DNA from 3 places in the Arthrobacter sp. NPDC058127 genome. Region 1 is predicted to be linked to each of the others. Evidence: riboswitches for the same ligand, from Rfam matches in the RefSeq annotation. Region 1 holds a riboswitch; each other region holds the start of a gene.
What was found. A riboswitch is a leader RNA that binds a small molecule or an ion and turns the genes downstream of it on or off. The one in region 1 is predicted to bind glycine.
Positions count from the first base shown of each region.

Region 1 (3,271 bases):
AACCGGTGATCTCCGTCAGGTCGGCTTCCAGATCTTCGATCAGTTCGCGCCAGCCCTCGGTCTGGGAATCCGGGGCGAAGGGGTGGATCGAGGCGAATTCCGGCCAGGAGATGGCCTCCATCTCGGCGGTCGCGTTCAGCTTCATGGTGCACGAACCCAGCGGGATCATGGTGCGGTCCAGAGCCAGGTCACGGTCCGAAAGCCTGCGGATGTAGCGCAGCAGCTGGGTTTCGGAACGGTGCGTGTTGAACACCGGGTGCTGCAGGTAGTCCGAAGAACGCCCGACGGCGGCCTCCAGCGCGAAACCCTCAGTCGTGCCGGCTATTTCCGCGCCATAAGCGGCCACTATCGAAAAGCAGTACATGACATCAGCGATAGTCCGGTCAGTAGTCGTTTCATCGACTGACACACCGACCAAATCGCGGTCGATAGCACGCAGATTTATCCCTTTGGCCGCGGCGGCGGCAAGGACCTGTTTAGCTTGCCCGGGAACTCGCACGGTGACGGTGTCGAAGAAGCTGCCGTGCAGGACCTCAAGGCCCGCGGCCTTGAGGGACGCTGCCAGGGTGCGGGCGTGGTGGTGGGCGGTCTCGGCAATCGCCTTCAGGCCGTCGGGGCCGTGGTAGACGGCGTACATCGAGGACACGATGGCCAACAGTGCCTGCGCGGTGCAGATGTTGGACGTCGCCTTCTCGCGGCGGATGTGCTGCTCGCGGGTCTGGAGGGCGAGGCGGTAGGCGGGAGTGCCGGCGTCGTCCTTGGAAACGCCCACCAAGCGGCCCGGCATGGAACGCTCGAGGCCCTTCTGGACCGCCATGTACGCGGCGTGCGGGCCGCCGAAGAACAACGGAACACCGAAACGCTGGGTGGAACCGACAGCGATGTCGGCACCCTGCTCCCCCGGAGGCGTGATCAGCGTCAGGGCCAGGAGGTCGGCTGCGACGGTGACGAGCGCGCCGCGTTCCTTGGCGGCGGCGATCACGGCGGAGTGGTCGAACACCCGGCCGGAAACGCCCGGCTGCTGCAGCACGATGCCGTTGATCTCGCCCTCGGGCAGGCCGGCGGACAGGTCCGCTATCTCCACCTCGAAGCCCAGCGCCTCGGCGCGGCCCTTCACGATCGCGATGGTCTGCGGCAGGCAATCGGCGTCGAGGACGGTCTTGCCGTCATGGGCCGTCTTGTTCTTGTTCGCGCGGCGCATCATCAGGACCGCTTCGGCGACGGCGGTCGCTTCGTCCAGCAGGGAGGCGTTGGCGATGGGCAGGCCCACGAGGTCCTGGACCATGGTCTGGAAGTTCAGCAGCGCCTCGAGGCGGCCCTGGGAAATTTCCGGCTGGTACGGGGTGTAGGCCGTGTACCAGGCCGGGGATTCGAGGATGTTGCGGCGGATCACCGGCGGAGTGACGGTGTCGTAGTAGCCCTGCCCGATCATCTGCACGGCCGTTTTGTTCTTGGCCGCCAGCTTGCGCAGCTCGGCCAGGACCTCCACCTCGCTCAGGGCGTTGGCCAAGGTGAGGGGCTTGTCCTGGCGGATGTCATTGGGAACCGCGGTGTCTACCAGGCCATCAACGGAGTCGTAGCCGACGGCCTTGAGCATGATGTCAACATCGGTTTGCCGTCGTGAGCCGATATGCCGGTCTGCAAAAGCGGTGGGGGTTGAATGAATAGTCAAAGGGAACTCCAAGGTAGGGCCGGCCACAATGGCACGGCTTCGATTTGGGTTCCTCCCCGCTCTGTATCGGACCTGAGAGATTCCGCAGAACGCATTGTCACGTTGTGTTCCGCTTGCACCGTCGGTGAGCCGGACCGAAGCCAGGCTGCTTTCCAGAGTTGCCTCGCCGCGGCGGTACGGGGGCCTGAGAGATTCCTGGGGAGGATTTGCTCCTACGGCGCCTGCCCGGTTGATGACTGGGAGGACTCTCCCGCCACGGTTCGAAAGGCATATTCAGATTTGGGTGATTCGGCTCACACCATACACACAACGCCAGCGCCGGGGCAACATCGCATCCGGTATCGGAAATAGTGATCGACAAACGGCATCAAGCGGGGACAAACGAAGCAAAGCCGGAGTTGACATTCCTTAGTGAGCTATCCCACACTGGGTCGGGTGGCCGCCCTGAAGGAGCCGGCCACGGACGGTACAAGCCGGCCCCAAGACCGCGATTCACCCAAACTGAATACGCTGATGATCTGCGGCGGGAGAGTCCTGCCAGTACATTCTGCAGTCGCCGTAGGAGCAAATCCTCCCCAGGAAACTCTCAGGCCCATGTACCGCCGCGGCAAGGCAACTCTGGAAAGCAGTCCGGGAACCCGGGCTCACCGACGGTGCAAAGCGGAACCATGCGAAAGCACGAGGCCGCGGAATCTCTCAGGTCCCATACAGAGCGGGGAGGAACCCCGAATCATCGTGGCACCGTGATGCCACTTGAACGATGGAGTTCCTCATGACGATTCATCAACCGCCCGCCATAGCTAGTGAAACACCGCATCTTGATCGGCAGCTCAGCAACCGGCACATCCAGCTGATTGCAATCGGCGGGGCCATCGGCACAGGCCTGTTCATGGGCTCCGGAAAGACCATCTCCGCAGCCGGGCCGTCCGTGATCTTCGTGTACATGATCATCGGCTTCATGCTGTTCTTCGTCATGCGCGCCATGGGCGAACTGCTGCTGTCCAACTTGCACTACAAATCCTTCAGCGACTTTGCCGCTGACCTCCTCGGTCCGTGGGCAGGTTTCTTCACGGGTTGGACATACTGGTTCTGCTGGGTAATCACCGGTATCGCGGACGTCATTGCGATCGCGGGCTACTCAAAGGAACTCTGGCCGAGCCTCCCGCTGTGGATTCCGGGCCTGGCCACCATCGCGATCCTGCTGCTGTTGAACCTGACCACGGTGAAGGCCTTCGGCGAGACAGAATTCTGGTTCGCTCTCATCAAAATCATCGCGATTGCGGCACTGATCGTTGTGGGACTGTTCATGATTTTCAGCGGGTTCCAGTCCGAGGCCGGACCAGCAAGCCTCACCAACCTCTGGAGCCACGGCGGCTTCTTCCCACACGAATTCATGGGCTTCGTGGCCGGCTTCCAGATCGCGGTCTTCGCGTTCGTGGGCATTGAGCTTGTCGGCACCACTGCGGCAGAAGCCAAAGACCCGGAGAAGAACCTGCCCAGGGCGATCAACTCTATCCCGGTGCGCGTGCTCCTCTTCTACGTGGGCGCCCTCATCATCCTGATGTCCGTCACTCCTTGGACCCAGTTCGCCGCCGGCCA
Region 1 is NZ_JBHVTT010000012.1:132,179-135,449, forward strand. It holds gene gcvP (aminomethyl-transferring glycine dehydrogenase) at 1-1,597, opposite strand, end outside; glycine riboswitch at 1,835-1,935, opposite strand; glycine riboswitch at 2,187-2,284, shown strand; gene ACFVTG_RS16315 (amino acid permease) at 2,445-3,271, shown strand, end outside.

Region 2 (3,271 bases), on a different contig from region 1:
AGCTGCCGTGCAGGACCTCAAGGCCCGCGCCCTTCAACGAAGCGGCCAGGGTCCGGGCGTGGTGGTGGGCGGTCTCGGCGATCGCCTTCAAGCCATCGGGGCCGTGGTAGACGGCGTACATCGAGGACACGATGGCCAACAGTGCCTGCGCGGTGCAGATGTTGGACGTCGCCTTCTCGCGGCGGATGTGCTGCTCGCGGGTCTGGAGGGCCAGGCGGTAGGCGGGAGTGCCGGCGTCGTCCTTGGAAACGCCCACCAAGCGGCCCGGCATGGAACGCTCGAGGCCCTTCTGGACGGCCATGTACGCGGCGTGCGGGCCGCCGAAGAACAGCGGCACGCCGAAGCGCTGGGTGGAGCCGACAGCGATGTCGGCACCCTGCTCGCCCGGAGGCGTGATCAGCGTCAGGGCCAGGAGGTCGGCTGCGACGGTGACGAGGGCGCCGCGTTCCTTGGCGGCGGCGATCACGGCGGAGTGGTCGAACACCCGGCCGGAAACGCCCGGCTGCTGCAGCACGATGCCGTTGATCTCGCCCTCGGGCAGGCCGGCGGACAGGTCCGCTATCTCCACCTCGAAGCCCAGCGCCTCGGCGCGGCCCTTCACGATCGCGATGGTCTGCGGCAGGCAATCGGCGTCGAGGAGGGTCTTGCCGTCATGGGCCGTCTTGTTCTTGTTCGCGCGGCGCATCATCAGGACCGCTTCGGCGACGGCGGTCGCTTCGTCCAGCAGGGAGGCGTTGGCGATGGGCAGGCCCACGAGGTCCTGGACCATGGTCTGGAAGTTCAGCAGCGCCTCGAGGCGGCCCTGGGAAATTTCCGGCTGGTACGGGGTGTAGGCCGTGTACCAGGCCGGGGATTCGAGGATGTTGCGGCGGATCACCGGCGGAGTGACGGTGTCGTAGTAGCCCTGCCCGATCATCTGCACGGCCGTTTTGTTCTTGGCCGCCAGCTTGCGCAGCTCGGCCAGGACCTCCACCTCGCTCAGGGCGTTGGCCAAGGTGAGGGGCTTGTCCTGGCGGATGTCATTGGGAACCGCGGTGTCTACGAGCGAATCGACACTGTCGTAGCCAACAGACTTGAGCATGATGTCAATGTCGGCCTGGCGGCGGGCGCCGATATGCCGGTCAACGAACGTAGTGGAGGTTGAACTAACCGTCACGAAGGAACTCCATAAATAAGGCGGCGCAGGGTGCGCCACAGCTAATCGGGTTCCTCCCCGCTCTGTATTGGACCTGAGAGTTTCCGCGAAACCATGCTTGTGGCACTGTTCCGCTTGCACCGTCGGTGAGCACGCGTCAGCGCGCTGCTTTCCAGAGTTGCCTTGCCGCGGCGGTGCGTGGGCCTGAGAGATTCCTGGGGAGGATTTGCTCCTACGGCGCCTGCATCACATGCCTGCAGGACTCTCCCGCCGCAGATCAAAGGCGTATTCAGTTGTGTGAATCGGATTGTGGTTGCCGGTGACGGCTGCCACAACTCCCAATTGTCCTATGGACTGCCCGCGTCCGCAAATATGGTCACCGAGCCGCCGGACTTTCCCAACTGACTGGCACTTGTTGTCGCTTTGGAGCGTCAAAACGACAACAACTGCGAGTGAGTTGGGTGGCCACTCAGCCACGGAGGCGTTCGACGGCGGCCAGCAGCGCACCGACGTCGGCGCTCCTGGCGCTTGCCTTGACTTCCGTATCGCCGGCGCCACCCTCAAGCATCGCGTTGAAGTAAAGTCCATCGCCCATGTACCGGACGGCTTTGGCCATCTCGGGCCCCACTTCCTCGGCGAGCACATCGAGCCATTGTTGCTGGATCCCGGCGAAGCGCCTGCGGGTTTCTTCGTGGGCTACTTCCGCGAGCCGCGTGGCTGCCACGAACACCCGGTCCAAGGGGGTGTCCGCCCAAAGGGAAGACTTGATGAAGAACGCGGCCGAGCCTTCGGGAGCTGCCTTCATTGCCTCGATGTCCAGCGCGGCCAGCCTGTCCATGCGTTCGAGCAAGGAGCCGATCATGGCTTCCTTGTTGGGGAAATGGTAGAGCAAGCCGCCCTTGGAGACGCCTGCGCGCTTGGCGACGGCGTCCAGGGTGGCAGCCCGCTCCCCCACCTCGATCAGCAGGGCTTCAAAGGCATCCAAGACAGCGTCCCGGGCAATAGGTTTTCGCGGCATGGTGTCCATCATCCCTTAGTTCGATGTGGCAGTTCGATGAGTCAGATTGAAACTATACCGTCCAGACGGTACAGTTATCCTCATGTTCACGCCGTCCACAACCCAGCACCCCCGTACCCTCTCGATTCAATCCGCCCCGTGGCGCGATTGGGCTGCCTTGGCGCTCCTGATGTTCCCGGTGCTGCTGGTGGCTGTGGACAATACGGCCCTGACGTTTGCCCTGCCGCAAATCGCCCGGTCGCTGGAAGTGGGGGGCGTGCAGCTGCTGTGGGTCGTGGATGCCTATCCCCTGGTGCTCGCGGCACTGTTGGTGTCGATGGGAAACCTGGGCGACAGGATCGGCCGCCGCCGCTTGCTTTTGATCGGCAGCACGGGCTTCGCCGCAGTTTCAGCGGTCACCGCCTTCGCGCCGTCGGCTGAATGGCTCATCGCCGGACGCGCCAGCATGGGCATCTTCGGAGCCATGCTCATGCCGTCCACGCTTTCCTTGATCCGCAACATCTTCCCGGACCCGAACCGCCGCCGGCTCGCCGTCGCCGTGTGGGCAGCGGGATTCTCAGGCGGTGCCGCGCTCGGGCCGATCTTCGGTGGCTGGCTCGTGGAGCATTTCTGGTGGGGAGCCGTGTTCCTGGTTGCAGTGCCACTATTGCTGCCCCTGCTCGCCTTCGGCCCGTTCCTCATCCCCGAGTCCAAGGACCGCAACCCGGGAAAGCCGGACGTTCCCAGCGTCGTGCTGTCCATCTTGACCATGGCTCCGGTGGTTTATGGCATCAAGGAGTCAGCCGTGCACGGTTTTGGTCCTGGACCCGCGGCCTTCACGGCGTTCGGCCTGGCCATGGGAATCGTCTTCGTCCGCAGGCAGCGCTCTTTGGCATCGCCCATGTTGGACGTGCAGCTTTTCCGGAACAAGGTCTTCAGCACGGCCATCACGGCCAACGTCTTGTCCTTGTTCTCCATGACCGGCTTCATCTACTTCTTCGCGCAGCACTTGCAGCTGGTGGAAGGCCAATCCCCCATGCAGGCGGGGATCGCCATGGTTCCGGCTTTGCTGGCCACCATCGTGGCGGGCCTGGTGGTGGTTCCGCTGGTCAAGCGGATCCGCCCGGGTCTGGTGGTGG
Region 2 is NZ_JBHVTT010000015.1:32,597-35,867, reverse strand. It holds gene gcvP (aminomethyl-transferring glycine dehydrogenase) at 1-1,156, opposite strand, end outside; glycine riboswitch at 1,318-1,415, opposite strand; gene ACFVTG_RS17800 (TetR/AcrR family transcriptional regulator) at 1,605-2,153, opposite strand; gene ACFVTG_RS17795 (MFS transporter) at 2,236-3,271, shown strand, end outside.
Region 2: another riboswitch for glycine. It lies ahead of gcvP (aminomethyl-transferring glycine dehydrogenase); the one in region 1 lies ahead of gcvP (aminomethyl-transferring glycine dehydrogenase).

Region 3 (3,271 bases), on a different contig from region 1:
CCGGGACCTATGCGGCTAGGCGGATGCTGCTTCTCTGGCCTCAGGATCTGGCAGATCGTTTCGCTCCCAGGCGGGCATGTCCAGTCGGTTGAAACTGTAGAGATGGATTCCCGAGACACCATCCGGGTGCGCCATGAGCTCGGAAACGAGGCCTTCCGGTGAGTACTTGTCCCCGCCTAGGAGCTTCCGGGCAAGTGTTCCTTTATTGCTGAGGAACTTCAGGGACGTCCCGACGCCGATCTGGGCCGCCAGGGCCAGCAGTTTGGTCCGGGGAACGGCCCCGGCCACGCCTGCCCACACCGGCAGCTCGACGCCTTCCCGGCGCAGGAGTGCTGCGTAGTCGAGGATCGTCGGGGCGGAGAAGCACATTTGCGTGACAACGTGCGTGGCCAGGTGTTGTTTGGCCAGCAGGGCGTCGAGCAAGTCCAGCCCGCTCACGGAAGGATGCCCCTCGGGGTAACCGGCGATGCCCGCTGTGATGCTGCCGCCGGAGTACTCTGCGATGTCTGCCAAGAGGGGAAGGGTTGATCGATAGGGGCCGGCACCAAGAGGTCCGTCTCCGCCGATGGCGAAGACTTCCGTGATCCCGGCGGTTTCGCAGTCCCGGAGGATGCCGGAAAGCTGCGCCCGGTGCTCCAGCCCGCGTGCCGAGAGGTGCGGAATCACGTTGTAGCCGAGGAGGCTGAGCTTGATGGAAGCCTCCATGGTCCGCGCGATGCCGTGGTGGGGCAGGCAGGTAACGGTGAGCGTTGTGGAAAGCGGCACAGCGGCCTGGACTTTCTCAACGATTCCGTCTGAGGGGATGATTTCAATCCGGGTGGGGAACATGCTGGCTCCTTGCGGATCAGGCCGTCGCGTGGTGTGCGAGGAGGGTGCGGGCTTCCTGGCGGGTGGTGCCGGAGTCCTGGATGCCTTCGGCGATGTGGGCCAGGTGCGTGGGGATTTCGCGGCCTTTTTTGCGCATCGCGGTGGCCCAGAGGCGTCCGGCGCGGTAGGAGGAGCGGACCAGGGGGCCGGACATGACGCCGAGGAAGCCGATTTCCTCGGCTTCGGCGGCGAGTTCGACGAATTCCTGGGGTTTGACCCAGCGGTCCACGGGCAGGTGCCGTTCGGAGGGGCGCAGGTACTGGGTGATGGTGATCAGGTCACAGCCCGCGGCGTGCAGGTCGGTAAGGGCTTCGGAGATCTCTTCCCGGGTTTCGCCCATGCCCAGGATCAGGTTGGATTTGGTGACCATCCCGTGGGCCCGGCCCTGGGTGATGACGTCCAGGGAGCGGTCGTAGCGGAACGCGGGGCGGATGCGCTTGAAGATCCGGGGCACGGTTTCGACGTTGTGCGCGAAGACCTCGGGGGCGGAGTCGCAGATCGCCTGGATGTGTTCGGGTTTGCCGGAGAAGTCGGGGATGAGCAGTTCGACGCCGGTGCCGGGGTTCAGTTCGTGGATCTTGCGGACGGTCTCGGCGTAGAGCCAGACGCCTTCGTCTGCCAGGTCGTCGCGGGCGACGCCGGTGACGGTGGCGTAGCGCAGGTTCATGGCCTGGACGGAGCGGGCGACCTTGGTGGGTTCGAACATGTCCACGGGGGAGGGTTTGCCGGTGTCGATCTGGCAGAAGTCGCAGCGGCGGGTGCATTCGGAGCCGCCGATCAGGAAGGTCGCTTCCTTGTCTTCCCAGCACTCGAAGATGTTCGGGCAGCCGGCTTCCTCGCAGACGGTGTGCAGGCCTTCTTTTTTCACGAGGTTCTTCAGGCCCACGAATTCCGGTCCCATCTGGACCTTGGCCTTGATCCACTCGGGCTTGCGTTCGACCGGGACGGCTTTGTTGCGCTGTTCAACGCGCAGCAGCTTACGGCCTTCAGGTGCCAGGGTCATGAGGAACTCCATAATTCAGGTGGCGCGGACGCACCACGATGATTCGGTTCCTCCCCGCTCTGTATTGGACCTGAGAGTTTCCGCGTCCTGCCTCGCGGCTGGACGCTTGCACCGTCGGTGAGTCCGGTTTCCCGGGCTGCTTTCCAGAGTTGCCTTGCCGCGGCGGTACATGGGCCTGAGAGATTCCTGGGGAGGATTTGCTCCTACGGCGCCTGCTGAAACGTACCGGCAGGGCTCTCCCGCCGCAGATCATAAGCATGTGCCGCCTTTCGGTGACACGTCTCACATGGTATCCGGTGCCCGTGCGGCACGCAAAGAACCTATGAAGCTAGATCCTGCGATAACTGAGGTCGAAGATCATGCGTCCGGCCTCGTGGGCCTTGTTTTCGAAGCTGGTGCGGATGCGGCCGTCGAAGCGCGGAGCCCATCCGCCCACGTGGTCCACTCCCTCGTTGGGGCCGGTGTGCTCGGTGCTGACCGGTGCCCGGCCTTCCTTGACGGGGGCCCCGCCCACCATGGCTTCGACTCCCGATTCCCACACTTGGGTGAGGGGGCTGTCCGCGCCGGCCCGCTCGCCGTCGTGCAGGTTTTCAAACTCGGTTGAACCGGCCAGGACCTCACGGACGTGGACGGCATAGTTGGACCAGTCGGTGGCGATCCGCCACAAGCCGCCCTTTTTGAGGGACCTCGCGGCGAGTTCGGCGAACGCGGGCTGGATAAGGCGGCGTTTGTGGTGCCGAGATTTGTGCCAGGGGTCGGGGAAGAAGACCCAGAGCTCGCTCACTGACCCCGCAGGCAGCATGGTGGCCAGGACCTCCGGGGCGTTGGCTTCCACGACGCGGACGTTGCTGAGGCCGCGACTGTTGATCTTGATCATCGTGTTGGCCAGGCCCGGGGTGTAGACCTCCACGGCGAGGAAGTCCTTGTCCGGGTTCTCTTCGGCCGCGTGGCATACGGCGTCGCCGAGTCCCGAACCGATTTCAACAATCAGCGGTGCCTTGCGGCCGAACTCCGCTTCGGCGTCGAACACGTAGTCCGGGTGCACGGACGTGTTGGCGACATGCCGCGGAACCTGGATGGCCCAGCGGTCCGAGTGCTCTTCCCACGCCGCTTGGCGCCGACCCTGAAGCCGCGTCCCGCGGCGCACGAAACTGACCGGCCGGCCGCCATAGGTGCCGAAGGAGGCCTGGCTGCCTGGGGTCACGGGGCGCGAAGACTGCGGTGATTCAGGGGATTCTGGGGTTTCACTCATCTCCTCCAGAATACAGTTGCACGGTCAAAGCCCCGCCGCGGAACCTGCGTACGCTCCCGTCACGAGGCGCCGGCGCACGGGGGTGACTGCCAGAATGGGTTGGTGACCCCCGCTTCAAGCGCCCCAAAGAACACCAAGCCACACTTCGC
Region 3 is NZ_JBHVTT010000005.1:183,167-186,437, forward strand. It holds gene ACFVTG_RS10095 (methylenetetrahydrofolate reductase) at 16-828, opposite strand; gene lipA (lipoyl synthase) at 845-1,870, opposite strand; glycine riboswitch at 2,024-2,122, opposite strand; gene trmB (tRNA (guanosine(46)-N7)-methyltransferase TrmB) at 2,199-3,122, opposite strand; gene ACFVTG_RS10110 (MFS transporter) at 3,225-3,271, shown strand, end outside.
Region 3: another riboswitch for glycine. It lies ahead of lipA (lipoyl synthase); the one in region 1 lies ahead of gcvP (aminomethyl-transferring glycine dehydrogenase).